DNA from 4 places in the Streptomyces sp. NBC_00887 genome. Region 2 is predicted to be linked to each of the others. Evidence: riboswitches for the same ligand, from Rfam matches in the RefSeq annotation. Region 2 holds a riboswitch; each other region holds the start of a gene.
The links. Region 2 has a riboswitch for cyclic di-AMP ahead of OG844_RS40675 (C40 family peptidase). Riboswitches for the same ligand answer to the same signal wherever they lie in the genome.
Positions count from the first base shown of each region.

Region 1: another riboswitch for cyclic di-AMP. It lies ahead of OG844_RS17930 (transglycosylase SLT domain-containing protein); the one in region 2 lies ahead of OG844_RS40675 (C40 family peptidase).
Region 3: another riboswitch for cyclic di-AMP. It lies ahead of OG844_RS23025 (NlpC/P60 family protein); the one in region 2 lies ahead of OG844_RS40675 (C40 family peptidase).
Region 4: another riboswitch for cyclic di-AMP. It lies ahead of OG844_RS04935 (C40 family peptidase); the one in region 2 lies ahead of OG844_RS40675 (C40 family peptidase).

Region 1 is NZ_CP108788.1:3,940,934-3,948,355, reverse strand. It holds gene OG844_RS17955 (TetR/AcrR family transcriptional regulator) at 1-173, shown strand, start outside; gene OG844_RS17950 (thioesterase II family protein) at 352-1,098, opposite strand; gene OG844_RS17945 (hypothetical protein) at 1,208-1,600, opposite strand; gene OG844_RS17940 (flavodoxin family protein) at 1,593-2,045, shown strand; gene OG844_RS17935 (hypothetical protein) at 2,128-2,364, opposite strand; cyclic di-AMP (ydaO/yuaA leader) riboswitch at 2,721-2,905, shown strand; gene OG844_RS17930 (transglycosylase SLT domain-containing protein) at 2,910-3,767, shown strand; gene OG844_RS17925 (response regulator) at 3,865-4,500, opposite strand; gene OG844_RS17920 (sensor histidine kinase) at 4,500-5,690, opposite strand; gene OG844_RS17915 (DedA family protein) at 5,774-6,436, opposite strand; gene OG844_RS17910 (hypothetical protein) at 6,763-7,347, shown strand.
Region 2 is NZ_CP108788.1:8,906,942-8,914,363, reverse strand. It holds gene OG844_RS40705 (ATP-dependent Clp protease proteolytic subunit) at 1-178, shown strand, start outside; gene OG844_RS40700 (hypothetical protein) at 185-493, shown strand; gene OG844_RS40695 (TetR/AcrR family transcriptional regulator) at 501-1,187, opposite strand; gene OG844_RS40690 (NAD(P)-dependent oxidoreductase) at 1,263-1,955, shown strand; gene OG844_RS40685 (pyridoxamine 5'-phosphate oxidase family protein) at 1,952-2,356, shown strand; gene OG844_RS40680 (haloalkane dehalogenase) at 2,389-3,261, shown strand; cyclic di-AMP (ydaO/yuaA leader) riboswitch at 3,742-3,915, shown strand; gene OG844_RS40675 (C40 family peptidase) at 3,918-4,388, shown strand; gene OG844_RS40670 (LysE family translocator) at 4,457-5,095, opposite strand; gene OG844_RS40665 (LysR family transcriptional regulator) at 5,168-6,085, shown strand; gene OG844_RS40660 (ATP-binding protein) at 6,088-6,519, opposite strand; gene OG844_RS40655 (helix-turn-helix domain-containing protein) at 6,752-7,422, shown strand, end outside.
Region 3 is NZ_CP108788.1:5,073,969-5,081,390, reverse strand. It holds gene OG844_RS23030 (hypothetical protein) at 1-31, shown strand, start outside; gene OG844_RS23025 (NlpC/P60 family protein) at 150-1,304, opposite strand; cyclic di-AMP (ydaO/yuaA leader) riboswitch at 1,303-1,463, opposite strand; gene pcrA (DNA helicase PcrA) at 1,722-4,160, shown strand; gene OG844_RS23015 (peptidoglycan DD-metalloendopeptidase family protein) at 4,164-5,828, opposite strand; gene OG844_RS23010 (esterase/lipase family protein) at 6,035-6,991, opposite strand; gene OG844_RS23005 (cobalamin B12-binding domain-containing protein) at 7,339-7,422, shown strand, end outside.
Region 4 is NZ_CP108788.1:1,092,488-1,099,909, forward strand. It holds gene OG844_RS04925 (pyridoxamine 5'-phosphate oxidase family protein) at 1-21, shown strand, start outside; gene OG844_RS04930 (haloalkane dehalogenase) at 54-926, shown strand; cyclic di-AMP (ydaO/yuaA leader) riboswitch at 1,407-1,580, shown strand; gene OG844_RS04935 (C40 family peptidase) at 1,583-2,053, shown strand; gene OG844_RS04940 (LysE family translocator) at 2,122-2,760, opposite strand; gene OG844_RS04945 (LysR family transcriptional regulator) at 2,833-3,750, shown strand; gene OG844_RS04950 (ATP-binding protein) at 3,753-4,184, opposite strand; gene OG844_RS04955 (helix-turn-helix domain-containing protein) at 4,417-5,274, shown strand; gene OG844_RS04960 (DUF397 domain-containing protein) at 5,306-5,527, shown strand; gene OG844_RS04965 (8-amino-7-oxononanoate synthase) at 5,520-6,668, opposite strand; gene bioB (biotin synthase BioB) at 6,812-7,422, shown strand, end outside.

The DNA of each region.
Region 1 (7,422 bases), 5.0 Mb from region 2:
GCAGAGCCGAGAACGCCGCCAACGCCATCATCGCAGTCATGGACGGCCTCCAGGTGCAGTGGCTTCTCGCACCCGACGCCGTGGACATGGCGGCCTCGACCGAGCTCGTGGTCACCTCCCTGCTGGCCGCCCTCGCACCGGGCACGTTCGGCCCGGCCGCCGGAGACCGGTAGCCCGGCCTCTGTCCGGCCGGCCGGACCAGCAGTCGTCGCCTGACGCTCAGTCAGTCCCCGTTGCCGGCATAGGACTCCGGAGTGTGCACTCCCGACACGCGGCACAATCAAACCGGTTCGGCGTCAGCAGTGATGATCAGCCGGTCCGTGACCCTCCGGATGCGCCCTGCCCGGGGAACTACATCGCACCGATGATCGCGGAGGCGACCTCGGGGACATGCCGGTCGAGGTAGAAATGGCCGCCCTCGAACACCTGCGTGTCGGTGCCCTTCGTGGTGTGCGCCTCCCAGGCCGTCACGTCCGCGGCCGAGGTCACCGGGTCGGATGCGCCCGCGAACACGGAGACGGGGCAGGTGAGCCGGGCTCCGGGCGGGGCCGTGTACGTCTCGACCGCGCGGTAGTCGGCCCGCACGACCGGCAGGATCAGCTCCCGCATTTCGGGGTCGTCCAGCACGGACCGGTCCGTGCCGCCGAGCCGCACGATCTCCGCGACCAGGCCGTCGTCGTCACGGAGATGGATCGTCCCTTTGCGTGCGATCGACGGCGCCCGGCGGGAGGAGGCGAAGAGCCGTACCGGTCCGTGCGATGTCTGCTGCTCGAACCGGCGGGCCACCTCGAAGGCGACGACTGCACCCAGGCTGTGGCCGAAGAAGGCGAAGGGGGGGTCGAGCCGGTGGCGCAGGACGGCGAAGGCGGCGTCGGCCAGCCCCTTCACGCTGTCGAGGAGCGGCTCCCCGTGCCGGTCCTGACGCCCTGGGTACTGGATGGCCAGTGTGTCGATCCCGGGTGCGAGGGCGTGGGCCAGGAGGCGGAAGTACCCCGCCGACCCTCCCGCGTGCGGAAAGCAGACGAGCTGGGCCGTGCTCTGCGCGGTGGGCGCGAAGCGCCGTATCCAGGAGTCGTCATGTGTGTGCTGCTGAGACATGAGGTCACCAAGTCGGGGGGCGGGGCGTGCTGGTGGTGGCAGAACAGGATAAGGGTTCATGGCCGGCGCCGGGGGAGGCTCCGGCCATGAACCGTCGGGGGCAGGCCCATCAGCCGCTGCTGCGCGCCCCGACCTCGTCGATCGCCGGACTCGGCGCCTCGACGGCGGGCCGGGGTCCGGGAGTCCCCGGCTTCCCGGGAGTGAAGGCGAGAAGGCCCCCGATGATCGAGGCCGCACCGCCGACCCACATCGCGGTGCGCAGACCGTCGGCGACGTCCACGATGGCCGGGGCGTCCCCGGGCAGGCCGGCGGTCGCCAGCGCGACGAGCAGCGCGAGGCCTGCGGCGCCGCCGATCTGCTGGGACGTGCAGGCCAACGCCGAGGCGGTACCCGCCTCCTGCGGGGCGACTCCGGACGCCGCGCAGACGAGCCGTGCACACCGCCGGCGCGTGCCTCGCTTGCAGTCGGCGGTTCCGGGCGGCAGGGTCCTGGGTGTGGCCACTCTGCTGATCGTGCATCACACGCCCTCGCCGAACTGTCAGGCGCTGTTCGAAGCCGTCGTCTCCGGTGCGACCACGGAGGAGATCGAAGGGGTCAGGGTCGAACGGCGCGCGGCGCTCTCCGCCACCGCTTCCGACGTACTCGCCGCCGACGGCTACCTCCTCGGGACCCCGGCGAACCTCGGCTACATGTCCGGCGCCCTCAAGCACTTCTTCGACCAGGTCTACTACCCGTGCCTGGACGCGACGCGCGGCCGGCCCTTCGGCTACTACGTGCACGGCGGCAGCGACGTCACCGGCGCCCTGCGGGCCATGGAGTCGATCACGACCGGCCTGGGATGGCGCCGTACGGCCGACGCCGTGAAAGTCACGGGCGAGCCGGGCAAGGCCGACATCGAGGCGTGCTGGGAACTGGGTGCGACCGTCGCCGCCGGGCTGATGGGCTGAGGCGGCGCGCCTCCCGGGCGCTGTTCGGCCCGGCGGCGAGCTCCGGGTCACGTTCTGCCGGGCAGGACGTACCGTCCGCTGCTCAGCGTGGCCGCCAGGTGAGCTTGTCGCCGCCCACCCATCGCACCGTGGCGGGGTCGTCGAGGTCATGGACGGTGATTCCGGCCGCGTTGGCGATGACGAGCACGTCGGTCATCGCCGTCGCCCTGCCGACGATCTCTCCGTCGATCTCCACGAGGCGGAAGGGCGGATCTCCCGGCTGTACGGCCAGGACGGTGATCGGCGGGTTCCAGGTGCTGGGGCTCGCGCTGTCGGTCATGCGTGGATCGGTTCCACACGGACGGCCGCGGTATGCGCAGATGTGACGTCAATGAGCTGTTTGCCTGATTTAGTCGATTCTTGGGATTGATCCCGTCATTCATAAGGCCCCATATCGTGCGGCCTGTGATCTTTCGGCACAGAGCAAATCGCCCTTATCGGACTCAGTGACCAGCGTCACCTGTCACGCCGACGACGTCGACAGCCGTCGGCCGGTCCCCTTGTGCGCCAAGAAAGTTGGCTTCGCCGTGTGGGGTCGATTACACGAATTTCCATCGATCGATCTTGCGAATGAATTGTGATCACCAATTCGGGGCTTGTTCCTTTCGCTATTTCTCGCCTACGGTCACCCTCACTCCGGATGGAACGCCGAATCCTGCCGCCGTCCGGTAACCCGACCACTCACGTACGGCAGGAGCGGGGGACCCAGGTAAGCGCCGATCCGGTATCCGGATCGGCTCGGGGTGAAGTCGCATTCGCATGCGGCCGGGCATCTCCAGCCCGAACCCGACAGCTCACTTCGCAGGCGACGGAGAGGAATTCACCATGCCCGCAAAGGGTAAGCACCGTCGTTCCAGGACCAGTTCACTGACCCGCGGCATCATCGCCGTGAGCACGGGCGGAGCCGCTCTGGCCCTCCCCGTGATCGGTGCGACCGGCGCCTTCGCAGCACCGGCCCAGCCGGTCGCCATCGAAAAGGCGTCGACGTCGACTGCTGTGTCCGCAAAGGGAATTGCGGCCAAGAAGTCCGCACCCGTCACCTATTCCGTGATCTTGGGTGACTCCCTCGCCAAGATCGCACGCGGACATTCCGTGAGCGGTGGCTGGCAGGAGCTGTACAAGGACAATCGCGCGGCTGTCGGCGACAACCCCGATCTGATTCGCCCCGGTCTGAAGCTGACCATCGGCGCCAAGGCCGAGAACAAGGCTGCGAAGTCGGGTAAGGCCGAACCCAAGGCCTCCGGCGCCTCGGACCGCGCCGAGAAGAGCGCCGACCGCGCCGACCGTTCGGAGCGCACGAGCACGAAGCTCGCCGCGCAGGGCGCGCCCGCCGCCGCTCCCGCGGCCCAGCCGGCCACGTACACGAACGACCTCGACGGCTGGATCAAGGAGTCGCTGGCGGTCATGGCCGAGCACGGCATCCCCGGCAGCTACGACGGCATCCACCGCAACATCATGCGTGAGTCCTCGGGCAACCCGCTCGCCATCAACAACTGGGACTCGAACGCCGCCGCGGGCATCCCGTCCAAGGGCCTGCTGCAGGTCATCGACCCGACCTTCGAGGCCTACCACGTGCCCGGTACGTCGACCGACAGCTATGACCCGGTCGCCAACATCACCGCAGCGTGCAACTACGCCGCAGACCGGTACGGCTCGATCGACAACGTCTTCGGGGCCTACTGACACACGGCTGTGTGACAGCTGAGCACGATCGACGGGTGGTGCGGGTTCGGACGAATCCGCACCACCCGTCCGTGTGTCCCGGCCTCCTGCGCCGGTCCTACGACTTCAGGTAGTGCAGCACCGCGAGGACCCGGCGGCTGTACTCCGTGGTGCTCGGCAGCTCCAGCTTGTCGAAGACGGAGCCGAGGTGCTTCTCGACCGAACTCAGCGACAGGTGCAGCCGCTGCGCGATGGCGGCGTTGGTGCGGCCCTGCGCCAGTTCCTGCAGGACCGTGCGTTCCCGGGGCGTCAGCCCGGCCAGCGGATCGCTGTGGGTACTGCGGAGCACCAGCTGCCGTACGACCTCCGGGTCGAGCACCACACCTCCCGCCCGGATCCGCTCCAGTGCGTCGAGGAACTCGTCGACCTGCGCGACCCGGTCCTTCAGCAGGTACCCCACCCGCTCGGCGCCCCCTGACAGCAACCGGGCCGCATAGGTGCGCTCGACATGCTGGGACAGCACCAGTACGCCGACCGCCGGCCACCGCTCGCGGATCTCCAGGGCGGCCCGCAGCCCCTCGTCGGTGTGGGTGGGAGGCATCCGGATGTCGACGACGACGAGGTCCGGTGTCCGCGCCCCGGCCTCCTGGATGAGGGACGTTCCGTCGCCCACCGCGGCGAGGACGTCGTGCCCCTCCTCCGCCAGCAGCCGGACGAGGCCCTCCCGGAGCAGCGTCGAGTCCTCGGCGAGCATTACGCGCACAGCAGCTCCGCGGTGATGGTGGTCGGTCCCTTCGGAGGGCTTTCGATGTGCAGCAGGCCGTCGAGCGCGTCGACCCGGCTCCGTAGCCCGGTCAGCCCGCTGCCCGCGGGATCCGCACCGCCGGTGCCGTTGTCCCGGACCCGCACCGACACCCGGTTGCCGTCGCCCCGGACGGTGACGGAGATGTGCGTGGCACCGGAGTGCTTCGCGGCGTTGGTGACCGCCTCCGAGACCACGAAGTACGCGGCGGTCTCCACCGGACGGGGCAGCGGCACCGCGAGATCGAACTCCATGCGCAGCGGGATCACGCACCGCTCGGCCACGCCGCCGAGCGCCTCCTCGAGACCCAGACTGTCCAGTGCCGACGGATAGACCCGCCAGGCCACTTCCCGTAGCTCCGTGAGGACGTCCCTCGACTCCTTGTGCGCCTGTCGCAGCAGCGCTTCGGCCTGTTCCGGCGTCCGGTTGCGGCGGGCGCGGCCCAGGAGCATGGCCAGCGCGACGAGCCGCTGCTGGACGCCGTCGTGCAGATCGCGTTCGATGCGGCGGCGCTCCGTGTCGACCGCTTCGAGGACTCCGGCACGGCTGGCGGCCAGTTCGTCGATGCGCTGCTCCAGCAGTTCCCGCGCGGAGGGCCCGAAGTGTTCACGGGCCAGGCGGGCGTCGAGGGCGTCGAGGGAGACGAGCCCCTGCAGGTCGAGGAAGAGCAGGACACCGCCGAGGGCGGCCTGGGGCAGCAGCTCCTGCCAGCTCGTGGTCGACCGGACCACCCCGGCGGCCAGGAGCCCGGCCAGTACCGCCCCGAACACGAGCAGCCCGGTCACGAAGGCGAACAGGATGCCGGTCCAGGTACGTGCGGCGACGAAGCGCAGGACGGCCCGCCCGGACAGGCTGTGTGCGGGGAACACGTCACCGAAGAAGACACCGCGCCGCCACCGCTCCAGCTCCGCGAGCCCACGGGCCCCACCGGCCAGCAGGGCGAGCGCGCGGCCGTGCGTACGGGGCCACAGGAGGAACGGTCCCAGCGCCGCGCCCGGAACCGCGAAGTACAGCAGGCCCAGGAGCGCGGTGCAGCAGCCGAGCAGGGCGCCGGCGGCTCGGCGCGGAAGCGGGAACGACTGTGCCGCGGGGACGACCCCGGCGCCCCCGGAGTCCCGGAGCGGGCGTGCCGCGTCGTCCATGACGTCCTCCTGCAGGGATACCGGGACAGGCGCGGGCCACACGATACCGGCGGAACATGATCGTGCCGCGGGCGGCCGGGAGCTCACGGGGTACGGCGGTGCTGCCCCCGGTCGCGGGAGCGCAGCCGTACCCCGACGTACCCGGCGAAGGCCACCAGGACGAGAACGACGACGGCCTTGGACAGCACTCCGACGTAGGCCTCCACGGTGTTCCACCGGTCGCCGAGCCAGTAACCGGCCATCACCAGAACCGAGTTCCACATCAGGCTCCCCAGGGCCGTCAGGACGACGAAGAGAGCGAAGGGCATGCGCTCCACGCCGGCCGGTACGGAGATGAGGCTCCGGAACACCGGCACCATGCGGCCGAGCAGCACCGCTTTGGTGCCGTGCCGGGCGAACCACTGCTCCGTACGTTCGAGATCGGCGGGCTGGACCAGCGGCAGCCTCGCCCAGACCGCGTGGACCCGGTCGCGGCCGAAGAGCGTCCCGATTCCGTACAGGACCACGGCGCCCACGACCGAACCGAGCGTCGTCCAGAACAGGGCGGACGTCAGACCGATGACACCCTGTCCGGCCGCGAATCCGGTCAGCGGGAGGATGACCTCGCTCGGCAGCGGCGGGAAGAGGTTCTCCAGGGCGACGGCGAGGCCCGCCCCGGGAGCACCCAGGGTGTCCACGAGATCGGCCGCCCAGCCGGCGATACCGGCAGCGGGTTCCTGGGGGAGGGCAAGCGGTGCGTGATCCATGAGCGGTCTCCTGGCCGGCGGCACGAGACGCGCGGGGTCCGCCACGCCTCTCCAGGAACGCTAGGGAGCGCGGCACGGCGCCGGTACGAGGGTCGCCGTCAAGGCCGTTGGGGTTCACCGCACGGGGCGCCCTGCGGTTTCCCGCAGGGCGGGGCGAGAGCCGGGCAGGGGACCGGTCCCGGCATCGGGCAGGTCCTCGGCTGTGCGCCCGGTGGCTCCGCCGACCGGGCCGGGCGCCGGGCGGCCGCCTTCCGGCAGGGGCGCGTCCGCGCCGTCCGGACCGCTGTGACTGGTCTCGTACAGGTTCGTCGTCCATACTGCCCGCCGTGGAGCAGCGCATAGATTCGAACACCAAGCCCGAGTTCGCCGCGGGAACAGACCCGGCGTACATCCCCGGCCTGACGGCCCCTGCCCCCGCGCGGACGGAGGGGGATGCGGAGAAGGCGGCGGAGGAGTCCGCCGTGCTCGAGAAGGGCGCCGACGGGGACGATTCCACGGCTGTCGCCGACGGGGCGGAGACGCCGCAGGACGCGAAGTCGAAGCCTGACAGCCGGGAAGCGCCGAAAGAGTCCGCGGAGTCCTCGGACACCGCGGAGTCGTCGGACGAGGCGGAGTCGTCGGACGAGGCGGACGGGCCGGTCTTCGAGGTCAGCGACCGGCGCGGATCCATCAGGGTGGCCCGCGAGGGTGTCCGGTTCCGGTTGGACGACCAGGAGGCGGAGTTCGACTGGGCGGAGATCGGCGCGGTCGAGGTCAGGACCGGCCGCTTCGGGCGCCGGTTCACGGTCACGGTGCACCTGTCCAGCCGCCGGTGGTTCAACGCCGAGGTCGAGGCCGGAGCGAGGAGCAGCCTCAAGGAGTGGACGGCGGAACTCGACGCCGTCCTGGACGCCTACTTCGAAGGGGCCTGACCGCGTCCTGCGGCCGTGTGACGGACCGTGCGGCGGGCGGAACACCCGCCCGCCGCACGGTCCGTCGGCGTGCCG
Region 2 (7,422 bases):
TGAGCGAGAGTCGCTCACCGCGATGCTGGCCCGCCACACGGGGCGTTCCGCACAGGACATCGGCACCGACCTCGAGCGGGACACCATCCTCGACGCCCCGGCCGCCAAGGCGTACGGGCTGGTCGACCACATCACGGAGAACCGCACACCGCACCGGCCGCCACACCCCGCGAGGTGATCCCCGTTGCTCTCTCCCCAGCTTCCGCCGCTCCCCGCGCTGACCCGCGCCGAGGGAGAGTTCATCGACTGCTACCTGGAGGTGCTCGACCAGGTCGGCCGGATCAACCCCGCCCGCGGCAGCGACACCTACGCAGCGCTCCGGGCCGCCCAGGCGCTGGCCTCACGGGCGACCGCCCTGCGCGACGCCCTCGCGCTGATGCATGAGCGGGGCGAGTCCCAGATCCATGCGGGCACGCTGGCACGGGCGTTGAGGGTGCTGGACGGTGAGCGGCGCGCCGAGCGGGTCACCGTGCCTCCCGCTTCGGAGGGTTGACCGCTCCTCAGGCCGTCTCCCTTGCCGTGAAGTCGTCCTGACGCCGTTTCATGGCGTCTCCTCCGGCGGGAGGCGAGCCGCGACGGTCCGTTCCGGCCGCCGCCGTGCGCGACCTCGGGGCCAGCGCGGCGCGCAGTGCCGGCGTGAGGACGCGGCGGGTCTCGGACGGGGTGAGTGCGGCGGGGGTGGGAAGGGGGTTGAGGTAGCGCGTGTAGATGAGGCCGCCCAGAACCGTCACCACAGCCGTGGCGCGGGCGGTCGCGTCGCGTCCGCCGAGAAATTCAACAAGCCGGGCCAACAGCTCGCGTTCCAGGTATTCGCGGATCACCTCGGCCGCCTCCTCGCCCCGGATGGTGAGCTGCCGGAAGTCAGCGTCCTCCCACAGGTCCGTCACGGCGTCGATCAGACGGTCGGGGAGGGTTGCCGTATCGCCGCCGAGGACATCGTCCACCGCAAGCGCGTTGGCGCACTGGAACTGCATCACGTCCGCGAACAGGCCCTTCTTCGAGCCGAAGTGGTACGCGATCAGCGCCGGGTCGACGCCGGCGGCCCCGGCGACCGCGCGCAGGGTGGTGAGCCGGTAGCCGCGTTCCAGGAACAGTTCACGAGCCGCCGAGACGATCGACTCGCGGGTGGGCGGGTTGCCGCGGGGGCGGCCTCGGGTGCGGACGGAGGCGGGGGCGGCGTTATTCATCAGCGTTGAGCCTGCGTTTCGCGGTCGGCACAGTCAAGGGCGTTCCGGAAGCCACACCAAGGGATGGCCCACACCATGCGTATCGCAGTCTTCGGCGCCAACGGACCGACCGGGCGCCACCTCACCGAACAAGCCCTCGCGGCCGGCCACGAGGTCGTCGCCGTGACCCGCCGCCCGGGTTCCCTCCCCGCACGGCCGGGCCTCACCGTGGCAGTCGCCGATGCCACCGACCCGGAGGCCGTCGACGCCGTGATCGGCGGGACGGACGCCGTCCTCTCCGCGCTGGGCGCACGCTTCTCCAAAGAGAACATCACCACGTACTCGGCAAGCGCCACCGCCCTCACCCGGGCCATGGCCCGGCACGGTGTCGAACGGCTGCTCACCGTGAGCTCCAGCATCGCCGACCCCGACTGGCGGCCCACCGGCGCCCACTTCTTCAACCATGTGCTCGACCCGCTCGTCAACCGGCGCCTCGGCCGCACCCTGCACGAGGACATGCGCCGCATGGAGGCCGTGATCGGTCGTACCGACCTCGACTGGACGCTCGTCCGCCCCTCGGGCCTCTTCGAGCACCCCGCCGTCACCCGCTACCACACCGCCGAGACCAGCGCCGACGGCGTCTTCACCGCTCGTGCCGACCTCGCCGCGAGCATGCTGCGCGAGCTGGAGGAGCGGCGGTACGTCCGTACGGCCATGGGGGTCATCACCACTGCCGTGAGACCGAACATCGCCAAGCTGATCTGGAACGAGGGCGTGAAGAAGAGGTGAGCCGGGCGACTGCCGGACTGCCGGCCGCCGCAAGGGCGTTCCTCGCTCTGCCCCACACGGCCGCGCTGACCACCCTCCGCCCGGACGGGACACCGCACGCCACGCCCGTCCGCTTCACCTTCGACGCGTCCGCCGGTCTCGTCCGGGTGACCACCCGGGCGGGAGCCCGCAAGGCCCGGAACGTGGCGGCAGGTGGCGCTGCGGCCCGTGTCGCGCTCTGCCAGGCGGACGGCTTCCGCTGGCTCACTCTCGAAGGCCGGGCCGCCGTCACCGACGACCCCGCCCGCCTGGCCGAGGCCGTTCGCCGCTACACCGACCGCTACCGCACGGCCTCGCCCGCCCCGCCGGACCTGGTCGTCGTCGAGATGGCCGTCGACCGCGTCCAGAGCCTCAATCTCTGAATCTCCCGCACAGAAAGCGAAGTGACACCGCGATGCCCACCCTTCCCGTCCTCGATTCCGCCCTTCACTACCGCGAGTCCGGCGACCCCGACGGCCTGCCGTTCGTCTTCCTCCACGGCAACCCCACCTCCTCGCACCTGTGGCGGAACGTCCTGCCGGGCGTGGCCGCGCCCGGCCGCCGTCTCCTGGCCCCCGACCTCATCGGCATGGGCGACTCCGGCAAGCCCGACCTCGCCTATTCCTTCGACGACCACGCCCGCTACCTCGACGCCTGGTTCGACGCCCTCGGCCTTGCCGAGGCTGTCCTCGTCGGCCATGACTGGGGCGGAGCGCTCGCCTTCGACCGCGCAGCCCGCCTCCCGGACAGCGTGCGTGGCCTCGCCTTCACCGAGGCGATCATCAAACCGCTGGTCGGCGACGAATTCCCGTCGGCCGGAAGGGAGTTGTTTACTCTTCTGCGCACCCCGGGGGTGGGCGAGGAGATGATCCTGGAGAAGTCGCTGTTCATCGACGGGCTCCCGGGCACGCTCGCCACCCCACTGGATCCGGCCGATCTCGAGGTCTACCGCCGCCCCTTCCCGACCCCGCACAGCCGCCGCCCGATCCTGGCGTGGACGCGCATGATGCCGCTGGACTCCGAACCCGCCGACGTCGTGGCCCGCATCGAACGCTACGACGCCTGGCTGGCCGCCAGTCCCGAAGTCCCCAAGCTGCTCGCCTCGTTCGATCCCGGTCCGGGCGCGATGACCGACCAGGGGGCAGTCGCCTGGTGCGAGGAGAACATCGCGGGTCTGGAGGTCTCCCGCCACGGGCCGGCCGGCCACCACTCCCCGGAGGACCGCCCCGCGGACCTGGCCGGGGCGATCAACGTCTGGGCCGACCGCCACGGGCTGGCACGCCCGTAGACGTCCTCGAATTGCGGAAGGACGGTCACCGGCCCGTCTCCCGCCGAGGGGTGCACGCGCCTCGCTCACCGCCACCGTCGAACACCCGGGCTACGGAACCCTCGGCTGCCCCGAGCCGCCAGATCTTCGAACAGTTCCGTCAACGGCTGCACCGATGCCCCCGAAGCCGGACACGCCCGATGCGCAGATCAATTTTACTCACCCGTTCGGCGTAGACCATCCCCCTCACGGGGGACAGCTCAACTTGCGCAGTGCGCGCGGACACTGAGTGGAATTCACCGTTCCGCTGCTGGTACGAGGCCGGTCACACAGCGTCGCCTCAGCTTCGGTCCCGCCCCGTCCACCCGAACGGATCAGTCGTGATGACTCTCACAAAACAACCTTCACCGCGGAAATCCGGCAGCCCGTGAGTAAAGATCCCTGAGACGACAAGCCCCCGCCACCGCGACGGGGCGGTCCGGGCGGACGCCGAGTCCTGCCGCTGTCCGGATGCCTGGTCGACAGAAGTGGATCGGCAGGAGTGGAGGACCCGAGCACAACGGGTCGACGGGATATCCCTTCGACCCTCGGGGTGAAGCCGCCAAGTGCGGCCGGGCAACTTCGCCAGCCCGAACCCGACAGGTCATCCTTCACAGGCGGCTGACGAAGGGTTGCGCATGACTGCGCAGGTTCATGTCCCGTCTCTTTTCGCCCGGGTCGGTACGGCCTCGGTTCTCACATTCGCTGTAGGTACCACCATGCTCGCCCCCGGCCTCGTCAACGAGGCCGGGGCCGCTACCCACTCGACGAGGGCGCTCGACATCGCCGCCTCGAAGAAGGGAGCGCCCTACAGGCACGGCGCCAGCGGCCCCCACCGCTTCGACTGTTCGGGCCTCACGCTCTACGCGTTCAAGAAGGCGGGCAAGAAGCTCCCCCGCACGGCCCAGCAGCAGTACAACAAGACCCGCCACATCTCCTCGTCGCAACGGCGGCGCGGCGACCTGGTCTTCTTCCACGCGGGCCGGAGCGTCTACCACGTGGGCATCTACGCCGGCGGCGGCAAGATCTGGCACTCGCCGAAGACCGGGGCGGTGGTCCGGCTGGAACGGATCTGGTCGAAGAGCATCTGGTACGGGCGGGTCCGCTGACGGCTGCCCCCGGCTGACACCGCCGCCGGCCGTCCCTGCCAGCCCCGCAGGAGGCCGGTCCTGCCGAGTCAGTGCAGCAGGGGCCCGGTCACCAGCACGAGCCCCAGCGCGGTGAGCGCCGCGCCGCTGCCGCCCTCGATCGCGCGGGCGGTACGCGGCCGGCGCAGCCAACGGCCGAGGCGGTCCACCAGCAGGGCCACGGCCGGGAACCAGAGGAGGGCCAGCACCACGACCACGGCCGCCAGCAGCAGGGTTCTGGGAAGCGGCGGCTGCCCCTCGGGGACGAACTGGGGCAGCAGGCTGAGGAAGAGCACAGGCGCCTTCGGGTTCAGGGCGTTGGTCAGGAAGCCCTGGCGCAGTGCCCGTACCGGCCCCCGTTCGGTTGCGGGCGCCTCATCCGGTGCGGAGGCGCCCGCAACCGCCCGCCGCCGGACCGCGTACAGGGCGCTCACCCCCAGGTGGAGCACATAGGCGCCACCGAGCAGCTGCACGGTGCGGAACAGGACGGGCACCGCCACCAGCACCGCCGCGAGTCCGGCGACGGCCAGCGCGGTGTGCACGAGCAGCCCCCCGGCGACACCCACCGCCGCAGCCATCCCTGACCGGCGCGAGGCGAGGGCGTTGCGTACGACCACGGTGAAGTCCGCGCCGGGCAGGGCGACCATTCCCGCGGCGACCGGGACGAAGGCGAGAAGTTGTGCGTCCATGGGTACACCCTGACCCGGCCGGCCCTTTAGCGTGTACTTGCAATCTTCTGGGTCTGCCAAAAGGAATGCTTTATGTACGATCCGACGCGGCTGGCCGCACTGGTGGCGGTCGCCGAGGCCGGTTCGATCACGAAGGCGGCCGCGAGGCTCGGCTACACCGCGCCCGCCCTCTCCCAGCAGCTCGCGAAACTGGAGCGGGAGTCCGGGGCCGCGCTGCTGGTGCGCCACCATCGCGGGGCCCGCCTGACGGCTGCCGGTGAGCTACTGGCCGGGCGTGCCCGACGGGTCCTGGACGAGATGGACCAGGCGCGGCACGAGCTGGCCCGGCTCGCGGGGCTGTCGGGAGGGCGGCTGCGGGTCGGCACCTTCACCACGGCCGGTATTCATCTGCTGCCGCCGGTGCTCAGTGCGTTCCGCCGCGCCCACCCGGACGTGGAACTCACCGTGACGGACTACGAGCCGCCCGGCGGGGTCGCAGCCGTGGCCGCGGGCGACGTGGATCTGGCGCTGACCCATGCGTACGAACCGGCTGTCGCCGATCCGCTGCCCTCCGGGGTGTACGCCGAGCCTCTGCTGGTCGAGGAGCTCGTACTGATCACAGCCGTGGGGCAGGCGCTGTCCGAGGGCAGCGGCCGGCTCCCGGTGACCGAGCTGGCGGGCCGTCCGCTGATCAGCAGCGCACCCGCGCATCCACCCCGACAGGGGGTGGAGCGCGCGCTGGCCGACGCCGGGGCGACGCCGGCCGTGGTGTGCGAGTCCCCCGGCTACGCGCTGGTGTGCGCACTGGTCAGCGCGGGTGTAGGCGTGGCGGTGGTGCCCGAGATGGTCGCGTCGATGTCTCCGACGCCACTCGCCGTGCGGCGCCTCGACCCCTCCGCCTTCCGCCGGACGATCTCCGTGGTGCACCGCGGTGACCGGTCGACGGCCGCGGCCGCGACACTCAGGGCTCTGCTGCGCAGCGGCTTCGGCCGCGCCACGGGGGCGCGGTGACGTCAGGCCTGAGCGGGCACGACCCAGGGAAGCGCGATCGACACGGTCTTGCCGCCGTCCGGGGTGGGGCTGACGCTCAGCCGGCCGCCGCATTCCTTGGCGAGGGCCCTGATGATCACCATCCCGCGGCCGTTGTCCTGCTGGACTGCGGCGGGTAGCCGTTGGGGCCAGCGGGGGTGACTGTCCGTCACTCCCAGATAGAGTTCGACGTCCCGGTCGAGGCGGAGGTCCACCGTGAAGGTGGGCGACTGCCCGAAGGTGTGCTGGACGGCGTTGGTGGCGAGCTCCGAGACGATCAGCCGGATCGTGTCGGCGGCGTCGGTCCCGTCGGGGAGGCCCCAGCCGGCGAGAACGCCGGCCACGTACCTCCGTGCCCGGGAGACCGAGACCGGGTCGCTCGGCAGAGTGGCGGTTGCTTCTTGATGGTCTGCCATGGCGACGCCGTCCCTTTCCCGCCCTGACCGACCTGCGATCGGCCTGGATTGTGCTTCGCGCCAGATTGCCACTGATGCCGCCCTCTGTAACGGCAATCCATCAAGATATGCATATATCTGTCGCCCAATACGGTGAACTCTGCCCCGGAAGCCGTATACGGGCGCAACACTGGCCCCCTTCCGAGCCGGACCCGGTACGGGCCGGCTCCCCGCAGAGCGGAAGGAGGCCGGCATGCGGCACGGCCCAGCGGTACGCCGACGCAAGCTCGGGGAGGAGCTGCGGAGTCTGCGCCACACCACGGGACTCACCAGCCGGGAGGCAGCCCGTCTGCTGGGCTGGCACCAGTCGAAGGTGAGCCGGATCGAGACGGGTGCGAGCGGAGTGACTCCGGGCGATGTGACCCGGTTGCTGGACGCCTACGACGTGGACGACGTTCACCTCCGGTCCCTCCTGGAGGTGCTCGCGGGCTCGGCGGGCGGTGGGGGCACAGGGTGGTGGCATGCCTACCGGGGCCTCATCCCACCCCAGTACCGCGACTTCATCAGCCTGGAGTCCCAGGCGGGAGCCGCCCGCACGCTGGAGACCTCGGTGGTCCCGGGGCTGCTCCAGACCGCGGGCTACGCACGGGCGGTGACCCGGTCCTCGCTGGACGGGCTGCCGCCCGGACAGCTGGACTCCCTGGTGGAGGTCCGGCTCGCCCGCCAAGGGGTGCTGTACGCGCAGCGCCCGCTGGAGTTGAGCGTCGTGCTCGACGAAGCCGTGCTGCGGCGCGGAGTCGGCGGCCCCCAGGTGATGAGGGAGCAGCTGGACCATCTGGCCCACGCAGCTCAACTACCGCACGTGCAACTGCAGTTACTGCCTTTCGAGGCCGGCAGCTATATCGGCCTCACGGGACCTTTCGT
Region 3 (7,422 bases), 3.8 Mb from region 2:
CAACATCTTCATCGCCACGCTCTGGACCTGACCGGGCAGCCGCAGGGCCCGGTGTCCGCCGGGCGCCGCCACCCCGGCCGTGACGGGCAGCCCCACGGGCCCGGTGTCCGCCGGGCCCGTAGGCAGCTCCGTCTGTGCGCTCCGTACCGCTACGCCGGGCGCACGCTGCCGTAGATCGGCATGTAGTAGATCGACTCCTCGCGCACGTTCGCGCCCGGCTTCGGCGCGTGGATCATCATCCCGTCGCCCTTGTAGATGCCGACGTGGCTGATGTCGTCGTAGAAGAAGACCAGGTCCCCCGGCTTCAGATCGGCGGTGGCCACCCGGGTGCCGACCTCGACCTGGTCCCAGGTGGTGCGGGGCAGGTCGACGCCCGCCGCCTTCCACGCGGCCTGCGTCAGCCCGGAGCAGTCGTACGAGGACGGGCCCGTCGCCCCCCAGACGTACGGCTTGCCGATCTGGTCCCGGGCGAAGGCCAGGACCTTGTCCGCCTTCGAGGCGTAGCTGCTGTCGGATCCGGTGCCGGTGCCGGTGCCGGTGCCCGCCTCCTCCTTCGAGGCCTCCTCGGCCGCCCGGTCCGCCTCCGCCTTCGCGGTGGCGGCCTGCTCGCGCGCGAGCTCCTCCGCCTTGCGCCTGGCCTCCGCCTCCTTCTTGCGCTCCAGCTCCGCGAGCCGCGCCTTCTCCTCGGCGGTCAGCTCCGACAGCAGCGTGCGCGCCTCGGCCAGCTTGTTCTGCACCTGCTGCTTGCTGGTGCGCAGCGTGGTCTGCGACTCGGTGAGCGTCTGCAGGCTCTTCGTCGCCTCGACCCGCTTGGTCGCCGCCTCGCTCTGCTGCGTACGGAAGTCGGCGACCGCCTTCTGCTGCTGGCTGGTCATCCGGGCCATCAGCTGGTCCTGGTCGAAGTACGACTGCGGGTCGTCCGCGAGGAAGAAGGTGGCCGTGGGGGCTATCGCGCCGCTGCGGTACTGCGCGGCCGCGTAGTTGCCCAGCTCCCGGCGCGTCTCGTTCAGCTTGTCGGCGCGCTTGGCCGCGGCTTCGAGGAGCGCGTCGACCTTGGAGCGCTGCTGGGTGGAGGACGCCTTCGCCTTGTTGTACTGCTGGGTCGCCGTTCCCGCCTGGCGGTAGAGGTCGTCCACCTTCTTCTGCACTTCTTCGATGCTGGGCTTGGGCTCCGCCGGGGCGGCCGTCGCGCTCTGTGTGGAGAGCAGGGTGACGGACGCGAGTGCCGCCGTCGTGAGCCCGACGGCAGGGGAGCTGGTGCGCACACGGGTGCGCGGTTTGCGATGCGACGCCAAGGCCGGCATCTCCTTCCGTGGACCGCCTACCGGGTTAGCTGTCGGGTTCGGGCGGAACGGAAGGCTGCCCTACGGTCCAGCGGGACGGACCGATTCACCCCGGTGCTGCGTGTGGGTCCCCGGTTCCGGACTCCCGTGCGGGAGTGACGGATTCGGCGAGGGTGCCCGCGCGGCGTGGTTCGCCTCAAGGGGGTAACGGTCACCCGTCGGAGCACGCTAGCCAACCCGTGGCGTCCCTGTGAAGGTTGATGTTCGATATGCCCGATACATTTCCGTGACCTTTCCGGATTGAGTGGCCCCACAGCGGGAACAACTACTGAATCCCTACGCACTGTGGGCAATCCGTCTCGGTGCGCGCACGGATCGGGGGCATCGTGCGGAATGCGGCCCCGGGGTGTCGGTGCGGCCGCCTAGACTCGTCAGGCGATGAGCAGCCTCTTTGACGACAGTTTCCTGACCGGCCTCCAGCAAGCGGACGAGGGCCCCCCGCCACCTCCCGAGGACCACGCACCCGAAGCGGTGCCAGAGGACCTCTTCGGAGGTGTATTCGACGGGCCCCCGCCGCCGCGCGAGGCCTACTACCGCGACGGCGCCCCGCGCCCCGTCGTCGACTCCGCCGCGCTGCTCGACGGGCTGAACACCGAGCAGCGCGCCGCCGTCGTCCACGCGGGCTCCCCGCTGCTCATCGTCGCCGGGGCGGGCTCGGGGAAGACCCGGGTGCTGACGCACCGGATCGCCCATCTGCTGGCCGAGCGCGGGGTGCACCCGGGGCAGATCCTCGCGATCACCTTCACCAACAAGGCCGCGGGCGAGATGAAGGAGCGCGTCGAGCAGCTCGTCGGACCGCGCGCCAACGCCATGTGGGTCATGACCTTCCACAGCGCGTGCGTGCGGATCCTGCGCCGCGAGTCGAAGCGCCTCGGCTTCACCTCGTCGTTCTCGATCTACGACGCCGCCGACTCCAAGCGGCTGATGGCGCTGGTCTGCCGCGACCTGGACCTCGACCCGAAGCGCTATCCGCCGAAGTCGTTCACGGCGAAGGTCTCGAACCTGAAGAACGAGCTGATCGACGAGGAGACCTTCGCGGGCCAGGCCGCCGACGGCTTCGAGAAGACGCTGGCCCAGGCCTACGCGCTCTACCAGGCGCGGCTGCGCGAGGCCAACGCGCTGGACTTCGACGACATCATCATGACGACGGTGCACCTGCTCCAGGCGTTCCCCGATGTCGCCGAGCACTACCGCCGCCGCTTCCGGCACGTGATGGTCGACGAGTACCAGGACACCAACCACGCGCAGTACACCCTCGTACGCGAGCTGGTGGGCCCGGCGGGCGAGGCCGACGCCCCGGGTGAGCTGTGCGTCGTCGGTGACGCGGACCAGTCGATCTACGCCTTCCGCGGCGCGACCATCCGCAACATCCTCCAGTTCGAGGAGGACTACCCGGACGCGAAGACGATCATGCTGGAGCAGAACTACCGTTCCACGCAGACGATCCTGTCCGCGGCCAACGCCGTCATCGAGCGCAACGAGAGCCGCCGCCCCAAGAACCTCTGGACGAATGCGGGCGCCGGCACCCGGATCACCGGATACGTCGCCGACACCGAGCACGACGAGGCACAGTTCGTCGCCGACGAGATCGACCGGCTGACGGACGCCGGGGACGCGAAGGCGGGCGACGTCGCCGTCTTCTACCGGACGAACGCCCAGTCCCGTGTCTTCGAAGAGATCTTCATCCGCGTCGGGCTGCCCTACAAGGTCGTCGGCGGAGTGCGCTTCTACGAGCGCAAGGAGGTCAGGGACGTCCTGGCCTACCTCCGGGTCCTCTCCAACCCCGAGGACACCGTCCCGCTGCGACGCATCCTCAACGTGCCGAAGCGGGGCATCGGCGACCGGGCCGAGGCGATGATCGACGCCCTGTCGATGCGCGAGAAGATCTCCTTCCCGCAGGCGCTGCGCCGCGTCGACGAGGCGTACGGCATGGCGGCACGCTCGTCCAACGCGGTGAAGCGGTTCAACACGCTGATGGAGGAGCTCCGCACGATCGTGGAGTCCGGCGCCGGACCGGCGGTCGTGGTGGAGGCCGTCATGGAGCGGACCGGCTATCTCGCCGAACTCCAGGCGTCCACCGACCCGCAGGACGAGACCCGCATCGAGAACCTCCAGGAGCTCGCCGCCGTCGCCCTCGAGTTCGAGCAGGAGCGGGCCGAGGAGGAGGGCGCGGGCACGCTCGCCGAATTCCTGGAGAAGGTCGCGCTCGTCGCCGACGCCGACCAGATCCCCGACGAGGACGAGGACGGCTCCGGCGTCGTCACGCTGATGACACTGCACACCGCCAAGGGCCTCGAATTCCCGGTGGTGTTCCTGACCGGCATGGAGGACGGCGTCTTCCCGCACATGCGCGCGCTGGGACAGGTGAAGGAGCTCGAGGAGGAGCGCCGGCTCGCCTATGTGGGCATCACGCGTGCCCGTGAGCGGCTGTATCTGACCCGGGCCGCGATGCGCAGTGCGTGGGGTCAGCCCTCGTACAACCCGCCGTCGCGGTTCCTGGAGGAGATCCCCGACCAGCACCTGGACTGGAAGCGCAAGGGGCCGATGGCGGCTCCGGCGGGACCCACGTCGGGGATCACGTCGTCGCTGTCCTCGTCGCGCTCCAAGTCGGGGCCCTCGGGCTTCGCGACCCGGCGCACCTCGGACAAGCCGGTGGCCACCCTGGTCGTCGGGGACCGCGTCACGCACGACCAGTTCGGACTTGGCACGGTGACGGCGGTCGAGGGGTTCGGCGACCAGGCGAAGGCGACGGTCGACTTCGGGGACGAGCGGCCGAAGAAGCTCCTCCTGCGGTACGCGCCGGTCGAGAAGCTGTAGGACTCAGTTGGGGTTGAGGCCGTGGCTGCGGAGCCACGGCGTCGGGTCGATCGCCGCGCCGCCGCCGGGCCGCACCTCGAAGTGCAGGTGCGCGCCTGTTGAGTTGCCGGAGTCCCCGGCATACCCGATCACGTCGCCCGCCTTGACCGAGCCCGACCGGATCCTGGTGGTGCTGAGGTGGCAGTACCAGGTCTCGGTGCCGTCAGACGCGGTGACGATGGCCATGTTCCCGTAGGCGCTGTTCCACTGGGTGCGCACGGTGCCGTCGGTCGCCGCCATCACGGGAGTGCCGTACGCGACGGGGAAGTCGATGCCCGTGTGGACGGACATCCAGTTCACTCCGGCCTGGCCGTAGTACGCGCTGAGGCCGTGCTGCTTGACCGGGAGGACGAACTTGGGGCGCGCGGCCTCGCGGCGGGCGGCCTCTTCCGCGCGCTTCTTCTTCTCGGCGGCCTGCCGCTCCTTCAGGTCGATGCGCTCCTGGGTGCGGCTGGCGCGGTCCGCGAAGTTCTCCGCGTCGGCGCTGAGGTTGGCGAGCTGGGTGTCCAGCTTGTTGTTGGCCACGACGGGCTTGACGGTGCCCGGGTCGGCGGCAGCCACGGTCGTGGTGTCGTCCTTCTGCTCATTGCCACCGACGCCGCTCACGGAGGCGGCGGCGATGCCGGCGACGCTCATGACGCAGGCGGAGGGGACGGCGACGGTGAGGAGGGCGGAACGCTTGGCAGGGGTGCGGCGCCGGCCTCGGCTGCCGCCACCGCCGCGCGGGGCGGAACGGCCCACGGGGCGCTGGGCGGTGGAGGTGCGGGCTGCGGGGATGTCGGTGTCGCCGTCGGCGGGGGCCGAGTGTGCGGTGCCGGTGGCCTCCGCGGCCGGGCCGGCCTCGTCGGCTTCCGGGGCCCCGTCGGTGTCGGTGTCCGCGAACTCGGCGGTGTCCGCGTCGTCCGCGGTCCCGTCGTACTCCGTGGTCCCGGGTCCGGCGTCGTGGGCGCTGAACTCGGCCGTCTCGTAGGACTCGTAGGGCGTCGACCGGTGTTCGTACGAGGGGTGCGACGTCTGTTCGGGTGCGTACGCCGTGTTCTCGGGCGTGGCGCCGGTGTTCCAGGCGGTGGCGTCGTACGCGCCGGTGTCGACGGTCTCGTAGGCGCCGGTCCCGTAGCCGGGGGACTCGAAGACCGGGGCGGTGTAGGTGCCCGTGGCGTAGGACGTGTCGCTGAACGTGGAGGTGGGGAAGGCGCCGGTGTCGCTCGTTGCCCACTGGTCGGCCTGGCCCGTGTGGTCCCAGCCGGTGGTGTCCCACTGGCCCGTCGCCTCCGGAGCGCCGGCCTGCGAGGGAATCCCGCCGGCGGGCAGCCAGGTGGCGGTGGTGTCGTATGTCTGCTGGGCCGGATGGGCCTGGGCGCCGTACGCGTCGTACGGGGCCTGCTGGTGGCCGCCGGTGTCCCACTGGGTGGGGTCGTACGGGACGCTCTGGCTCTGCGGCTCCGCCGGATACGCGTTTCCGTAGCCGCCGTAGGTGGCGTCGTACGCAGTCGTGTAACTGCTGTCGTACGTCTCGTGACTGCCGTCGTGATGACCGGGAAGAGTCCCGAAGAGCGGGTCGGTGTCGAAGCTGCCGGTGGAGTGACTGTCGTATCCGACGTACCCGGCGTGGGGGTGCTGGTCGTTCACCAACTTCTCTCTCGCCTCGGCAGCAGGACCTGTTCCGGGGTCCGGTGGGGGGAACCCAGGGTGAGCAGTGGCCGCGACTGTACCCGGCGGTACGCGAGGACGACAATCTTCTGCCGGTTCCGTTCGCTCAGGAAACGGGCAATCGGCCGCCTTTCGGTGAACTGGAGAAGCAGCCTTGGCTCTATGTTCGAAGTTTGTTCTATTCGTCAGGCGACGGAAGCGGCTCCTCGGATGCCGATGACCGAGACGTCGGACTCGAGCGCCTGACGGATCGCGGCCGCTACGGCGGGATGCACCGGCAGCGCGAGATGGCCGATGCCGGTCACACGCACGTTCTGCGCGTCGAGGTCGGGGTGGTCGACGCAGGCCGTCTCGACGGGGAGCATGACCCGGTCCAGTTCGCTCCAGAAACTGATGAACCGCGTCCGACAGCCCGGAGCCGGCCTGCGCAGCTCCTCGATCAGGGAGGAGCCGCTGCGCATCTGGCGCACGATCGGGTGCGCACCGGCCAGCGGGGCGGCGGCCGTGCCACTGTGCGGCGTGCCGAGGGTGACCAGGGTGCGCACCCTCCGGTCACCGCCCAGTCGCTGTACGTAGTAGCGCGCGATCAGGCCGCCCAGGCTGTGCCCGACGATGTCGACCTCGGTGTGTCCGGTGCGGGCGCAGATCTCCTCGACATGGCGGTCCAGCAGCTCCGCCGCCGTGCGGATGTCGCAGGTCAGGGGCGAGTAGTTCAGCGATTCGAGATGGCGCCAGCCGTGCCGGGCCAGGGAGCGACGGAGCAGGACGAAGACCGAGCGGTTGTCGATGAAGCCGTGCAGGAGGACGACCGGCGGCCGGTCGAGGGACCGGGCCGGGAGGGCGCTGGGCGCGCCGTCCGCCGAAAGAGTGGCGTGGGGGGTGTCCGGGTGACCGGGGCTCTGCCGGTCACTGTCGGTTTCGGGGCCGGTTTCGGGGCCGTCCTCTGGGCCTGCTTCGTGCCCGGGGCCGGGAGGGGCGGTGGGGAGCCGGCGCTCGGGGGTGATGCCGGTGGGGTAGATGAGGAGGTGTCCTGCGAGGATCGCCACCTCCAGTGCGGTGGCTCTGACCAGCGCCGATGTCAGTCGGCTCGGATACAGGCACGACTGGCGCAGCAGTAGGGGAAGGAAGGACAGGACCTTCATGGCCGACCTCCTGCACTGGCATGCGGCGGAGGCGGCTCCCTGCCCCGTATGCCCTCACGGGGTGTCGCTGCGGAGGTGGCGACGGCCATCGGTCGGCCGGGGGTCGTACCACCGTGCCGTGCGGCTGACGGCGCGGTGGTACGACGACCTCGTTGCGGCTCCCCTGCACGACGGTCCCTGCGCGGCTGTGGGCCGTGTGATGCGGGGAGCGACGCTTGGCGAACATGTCCCAATGTGTGATTTCCCCCTCCCCGTCCACCGCGAAACGATGCCGTGCGGGATGCTGTGGATAACGTTCGTTCACATCCCCGGCCCTTCAGGCACGGGAGACGCATGTGGAGGCAGTGATGGGTGTGACCGGTCCGATCCGAGTGGTGGTGGCGAAGCCGGGACTCGACGGCCACGACCGCGGGGCCAAGGTGATCGCGCGG
Region 4 (7,422 bases), 7.8 Mb from region 2:
GTCCAGAGCCTCAATCTCTGAATCTCCCGCACAGAAAGCGAAGTGACACCGCGATGCCCACCCTTCCCGTCCTCGATTCCGCCCTTCACTACCGCGAGTCCGGCGACCCCGACGGCCTGCCGTTCGTCTTCCTCCACGGCAACCCCACCTCCTCGCACCTGTGGCGGAACGTCCTGCCGGGCGTGGCCGCGCCCGGCCGCCGTCTCCTGGCCCCCGACCTCATCGGCATGGGCGACTCCGGCAAGCCCGACCTCGCCTATTCCTTCGACGACCACGCCCGCTACCTCGACGCCTGGTTCGACGCCCTCGGCCTTGCCGAGGCTGTCCTCGTCGGCCATGACTGGGGCGGAGCGCTCGCCTTCGACCGCGCAGCCCGCCTCCCGGACAGCGTGCGTGGCCTCGCCTTCACCGAGGCGATCATCAAACCGCTGGTCGGCGACGAATTCCCGTCGGCCGGAAGGGAGTTGTTTACTCTTCTGCGCACCCCGGGGGTGGGCGAGGAGATGATCCTGGAGAAGTCGCTGTTCATCGACGGGCTCCCGGGCACGCTCGCCACCCCACTGGATCCGGCCGATCTCGAGGTCTACCGCCGCCCCTTCCCGACCCCGCACAGCCGCCGCCCGATCCTGGCGTGGACGCGCATGATGCCGCTGGACTCCGAACCCGCCGACGTCGTGGCCCGCATCGAACGCTACGACGCCTGGCTGGCCGCCAGTCCCGAAGTCCCCAAGCTGCTCGCCTCGTTCGATCCCGGTCCGGGCGCGATGACCGACCAGGGGGCAGTCGCCTGGTGCGAGGAGAACATCGCGGGTCTGGAGGTCTCCCGCCACGGGCCGGCCGGCCACCACTCCCCGGAGGACCGCCCCGCGGACCTGGCCGGGGCGATCAACGTCTGGGCCGACCGCCACGGGCTGGCACGCCCGTAGACGTCCTCGAATTGCGGAAGGACGGTCACCGGCCCGTCTCCCGCCGAGGGGTGCACGCGCCTCGCTCACCGCCACCGTCGAACACCCGGGCTACGGAACCCTCGGCTGCCCCGAGCCGCCAGATCTTCGAACAGTTCCGTCAACGGCTGCACCGATGCCCCCGAAGCCGGACACGCCCGATGCGCAGATCAATTTTACTCACCCGTTCGGCGTAGACCATCCCCCTCACGGGGGACAGCTCAACTTGCGCAGTGCGCGCGGACACTGAGTGGAATTCACCGTTCCGCTGCTGGTACGAGGCCGGTCACACAGCGTCGCCTCAGCTTCGGTCCCGCCCCGTCCACCCGAACGGATCAGTCGTGATGACTCTCACAAAACAACCTTCACCGCGGAAATCCGGCAGCCCGTGAGTAAAGATCCCTGAGACGACAAGCCCCCGCCACCGCGACGGGGCGGTCCGGGCGGACGCCGAGTCCTGCCGCTGTCCGGATGCCTGGTCGACAGAAGTGGATCGGCAGGAGTGGAGGACCCGAGCACAACGGGTCGACGGGATATCCCTTCGACCCTCGGGGTGAAGCCGCCAAGTGCGGCCGGGCAACTTCGCCAGCCCGAACCCGACAGGTCATCCTTCACAGGCGGCTGACGAAGGGTTGCGCATGACTGCGCAGGTTCATGTCCCGTCTCTTTTCGCCCGGGTCGGTACGGCCTCGGTTCTCACATTCGCTGTAGGTACCACCATGCTCGCCCCCGGCCTCGTCAACGAGGCCGGGGCCGCTACCCACTCGACGAGGGCGCTCGACATCGCCGCCTCGAAGAAGGGAGCGCCCTACAGGCACGGCGCCAGCGGCCCCCACCGCTTCGACTGTTCGGGCCTCACGCTCTACGCGTTCAAGAAGGCGGGCAAGAAGCTCCCCCGCACGGCCCAGCAGCAGTACAACAAGACCCGCCACATCTCCTCGTCGCAACGGCGGCGCGGCGACCTGGTCTTCTTCCACGCGGGCCGGAGCGTCTACCACGTGGGCATCTACGCCGGCGGCGGCAAGATCTGGCACTCGCCGAAGACCGGGGCGGTGGTCCGGCTGGAACGGATCTGGTCGAAGAGCATCTGGTACGGGCGGGTCCGCTGACGGCTGCCCCCGGCTGACACCGCCGCCGGCCGTCCCTGCCAGCCCCGCAGGAGGCCGGTCCTGCCGAGTCAGTGCAGCAGGGGCCCGGTCACCAGCACGAGCCCCAGCGCGGTGAGCGCCGCGCCGCTGCCGCCCTCGATCGCGCGGGCGGTACGCGGCCGGCGCAGCCAACGGCCGAGGCGGTCCACCAGCAGGGCCACGGCCGGGAACCAGAGGAGGGCCAGCACCACGACCACGGCCGCCAGCAGCAGGGTTCTGGGAAGCGGCGGCTGCCCCTCGGGGACGAACTGGGGCAGCAGGCTGAGGAAGAGCACAGGCGCCTTCGGGTTCAGGGCGTTGGTCAGGAAGCCCTGGCGCAGTGCCCGTACCGGCCCCCGTTCGGTTGCGGGCGCCTCATCCGGTGCGGAGGCGCCCGCAACCGCCCGCCGCCGGACCGCGTACAGGGCGCTCACCCCCAGGTGGAGCACATAGGCGCCACCGAGCAGCTGCACGGTGCGGAACAGGACGGGCACCGCCACCAGCACCGCCGCGAGTCCGGCGACGGCCAGCGCGGTGTGCACGAGCAGCCCCCCGGCGACACCCACCGCCGCAGCCATCCCTGACCGGCGCGAGGCGAGGGCGTTGCGTACGACCACGGTGAAGTCCGCGCCGGGCAGGGCGACCATTCCCGCGGCGACCGGGACGAAGGCGAGAAGTTGTGCGTCCATGGGTACACCCTGACCCGGCCGGCCCTTTAGCGTGTACTTGCAATCTTCTGGGTCTGCCAAAAGGAATGCTTTATGTACGATCCGACGCGGCTGGCCGCACTGGTGGCGGTCGCCGAGGCCGGTTCGATCACGAAGGCGGCCGCGAGGCTCGGCTACACCGCGCCCGCCCTCTCCCAGCAGCTCGCGAAACTGGAGCGGGAGTCCGGGGCCGCGCTGCTGGTGCGCCACCATCGCGGGGCCCGCCTGACGGCTGCCGGTGAGCTACTGGCCGGGCGTGCCCGACGGGTCCTGGACGAGATGGACCAGGCGCGGCACGAGCTGGCCCGGCTCGCGGGGCTGTCGGGAGGGCGGCTGCGGGTCGGCACCTTCACCACGGCCGGTATTCATCTGCTGCCGCCGGTGCTCAGTGCGTTCCGCCGCGCCCACCCGGACGTGGAACTCACCGTGACGGACTACGAGCCGCCCGGCGGGGTCGCAGCCGTGGCCGCGGGCGACGTGGATCTGGCGCTGACCCATGCGTACGAACCGGCTGTCGCCGATCCGCTGCCCTCCGGGGTGTACGCCGAGCCTCTGCTGGTCGAGGAGCTCGTACTGATCACAGCCGTGGGGCAGGCGCTGTCCGAGGGCAGCGGCCGGCTCCCGGTGACCGAGCTGGCGGGCCGTCCGCTGATCAGCAGCGCACCCGCGCATCCACCCCGACAGGGGGTGGAGCGCGCGCTGGCCGACGCCGGGGCGACGCCGGCCGTGGTGTGCGAGTCCCCCGGCTACGCGCTGGTGTGCGCACTGGTCAGCGCGGGTGTAGGCGTGGCGGTGGTGCCCGAGATGGTCGCGTCGATGTCTCCGACGCCACTCGCCGTGCGGCGCCTCGACCCCTCCGCCTTCCGCCGGACGATCTCCGTGGTGCACCGCGGTGACCGGTCGACGGCCGCGGCCGCGACACTCAGGGCTCTGCTGCGCAGCGGCTTCGGCCGCGCCACGGGGGCGCGGTGACGTCAGGCCTGAGCGGGCACGACCCAGGGAAGCGCGATCGACACGGTCTTGCCGCCGTCCGGGGTGGGGCTGACGCTCAGCCGGCCGCCGCATTCCTTGGCGAGGGCCCTGATGATCACCATCCCGCGGCCGTTGTCCTGCTGGACTGCGGCGGGTAGCCGTTGGGGCCAGCGGGGGTGACTGTCCGTCACTCCCAGATAGAGTTCGACGTCCCGGTCGAGGCGGAGGTCCACCGTGAAGGTGGGCGACTGCCCGAAGGTGTGCTGGACGGCGTTGGTGGCGAGCTCCGAGACGATCAGCCGGATCGTGTCGGCGGCGTCGGTCCCGTCGGGGAGGCCCCAGCCGGCGAGAACGCCGGCCACGTACCTCCGTGCCCGGGAGACCGAGACCGGGTCGCTCGGCAGAGTGGCGGTTGCTTCTTGATGGTCTGCCATGGCGACGCCGTCCCTTTCCCGCCCTGACCGACCTGCGATCGGCCTGGATTGTGCTTCGCGCCAGATTGCCACTGATGCCGCCCTCTGTAACGGCAATCCATCAAGATATGCATATATCTGTCGCCCAATACGGTGAACTCTGCCCCGGAAGCCGTATACGGGCGCAACACTGGCCCCCTTCCGAGCCGGACCCGGTACGGGCCGGCTCCCCGCAGAGCGGAAGGAGGCCGGCATGCGGCACGGCCCAGCGGTACGCCGACGCAAGCTCGGGGAGGAGCTGCGGAGTCTGCGCCACACCACGGGACTCACCAGCCGGGAGGCAGCCCGTCTGCTGGGCTGGCACCAGTCGAAGGTGAGCCGGATCGAGACGGGTGCGAGCGGAGTGACTCCGGGCGATGTGACCCGGTTGCTGGACGCCTACGACGTGGACGACGTTCACCTCCGGTCCCTCCTGGAGGTGCTCGCGGGCTCGGCGGGCGGTGGGGGCACAGGGTGGTGGCATGCCTACCGGGGCCTCATCCCACCCCAGTACCGCGACTTCATCAGCCTGGAGTCCCAGGCGGGAGCCGCCCGCACGCTGGAGACCTCGGTGGTCCCGGGGCTGCTCCAGACCGCGGGCTACGCACGGGCGGTGACCCGGTCCTCGCTGGACGGGCTGCCGCCCGGACAGCTGGACTCCCTGGTGGAGGTCCGGCTCGCCCGCCAAGGGGTGCTGTACGCGCAGCGCCCGCTGGAGTTGAGCGTCGTGCTCGACGAAGCCGTGCTGCGGCGCGGAGTCGGCGGCCCCCAGGTGATGAGGGAGCAGCTGGACCATCTGGCCCACGCAGCTCAACTACCGCACGTGCAACTGCAGTTACTGCCTTTCGAGGCCGGCAGCTATATCGGCCTCACGGGACCTTTCGTTATCTTCTCCTTCCCGAACATTTCTGATCTGGATGTGGTCGTTCTTGACCATTTGACGAGTAGTCTCTATCTGGAGCGGAGAGAAGACCTCGAGGCGTACAGCTCGGCCTTCCGCACGATGCAGGCTCACGCGCTGTCGCCGGAGCGATCGCTGGACCTCATCGCCGCAGTCAGCCGCGGCGACTGACCGGACCTACAGACTGCCCGAGGGGGGCACGATGTCCGACCGTCTCGCACAGCACCGTCTCGAAGCGCACGCACCGCGGTGGCGCCGCAGCAGCCGCAGCACCGGGATGAACAACTGCGTGGAAGCTGCCCGGCTCGGCGCTGGGCAGCTCGCCGTACGCGACTCCAAGGACGTGGACCTGCCGCCGCTGCGCTTCTCGGCGACGGCCTGGACCTCCTTCGTCGGCGGGCTGGGTGACCGCCGGGTCAGCTGACCCCGGAGGGTGCCGATGCCACGATCGTGGCCACCGCGGTCGCGATCTGCTCACGGCTGAGGTCGGCCCGTGCGGTCAGCCGCAGCCTGGAGATCCCGTCCGGTACCGACGGGGGCCGGAAGCACCCGACCGCGAGACCGGCCGTGCGGCAGTCCGCCGCCCAGCGCACCGCCGCCTCCGCGGACGGCGCGCGGACGGAGACGACCGCCGCGTCGGGGCGCACCGCTGTCAGACCTGCCGCGGTCAGCCGGCCGTACAGGTCGCCGGCGACCTCCCGGGCCCTGGCCGCCCGTTCCGGTTCGCGGCGGAGCAGCCGCAGAGCACCCAGGGCCGAGCCTGCCGCCGCCGGCGCGAGACCGGTGTCGAAGATGAACGTGCGGGCCGTGTTGACCAGATGGTCGATGACACGGGCGGGGCCGAGGACCGCTCCACCCTGACTGCCCAGGGATTTGGAGAGGGTGAGCGTGGCGACGACACCTTCGCCGCCGGCCAGCCCGGCGGCGGCGAGCGCTCCACGCCCGCCCTCGCCCAGCACGCCCAGGCCGTGCGCGTCGTCCACGAGGAGTGCCGCGCCCTCGGCGCGGCAGACAGTGGCGAGCTCCGCCAGCGGCGCGGCATCGCCGTCCACCGAGAAGACGGAGTCCGAGACGGCCAGCGCACGTCCGTCGTGCGCCTGGAGCGCCTTGCGCACGGCGTCGGGGTCCGCGTGCGGCACGACCGCCGTGGCGGCCCGCGAGAGCCTGCACCCGTCGACGATCGAGGCGTGGTTGCCCGCGTCGGACACGATCAGCGAGCCGTGTCCGGTCAGTGCGGTGAGAGCGGCGAGGTTGGCCGCATAGCCGGACGAGAGCACCAGGGCGGCTTCGAACCCGCAGAAGTCCGCGAGCGCGCGTTCGAGTTCGGCGTGCAGCGCGGTGGACCCGGTGACCAGCCGTGAGCCCGTGGCGCCGGCCCCCCAGCGCCGGGCCGCGTCCGCCGCCGCGGCGGTGACTTCGGGGTGCCGGGTGAGGCCGAGATAGTCGTTGCTCGCGAGGTCCAGCAGTTCCGCTTCGGCGGGCCGGGGGCGCAGGGTCCGGACGAGTCCGGCGGCGGCACGGCGACGGGCCTCGTCATCGATCCAGTCGAACGGGGCGAAGGGCATGGGAGGGTCCCTTTTGTAGGCAGCTCACAGACCCTAGCCCGGTGCGCAGCAGGTCAGGATGTGGCAATACACACACCCTTGGCCGCCTCTCCTGTCCGGTTCCTCCTTGGCCGGAGGCCGTGCCGTACGTAAGGATCAGGTCCATGGACCTGCTGAACACGCTGGTGGACAAGGGGCTGCGGCGCGAACTGCCGACCCGTGAAGAAGCGCTCGCCGTACTGGCGACCTCCGACGACGAACTGCTCGACGTGGTGGCCGCGGCCGGAAAGGTGCGCCGCCAGTGGTTCGGGCGGCGCGTGAAACTGAACTATCTGGTCAACCTCAAGTCCGGGCTCTGCCCCGAGGACTGCTCGTACTGCTCGCAGCGGCTCGGCTCCAAGGCGGAGATCCTCAAGTACACCTGGCTGAAGCCGGACGAGGCGACGAAGGCCGCGACCGCCGGGGTCGCCGGTGGCGCGAAGCGCGTGTGCCTGGTGGCGAGCGGCCGAGGGCCGACGGACCGGGACGTCGACCGGGTGTCGAAGACCATCGAGGCGATCAAGGAGCAGCACGAGGACGTCGAGGTGTGCGCCTGCCTCGGTCTGCTGTCCGAGGGGCAGGCGGACCGTCTCAGGTCCGCGGGAGCCGATGCGTACAACCACAATCTCAACACCTCGGAGGGGACGTACGGGGACATCACGACGACCCACACGTACGCCGACCGGGTGGATACCGTGCAGCAGGCCCAGGCCGCGGGCCTTTCGGCGTGCTCCGG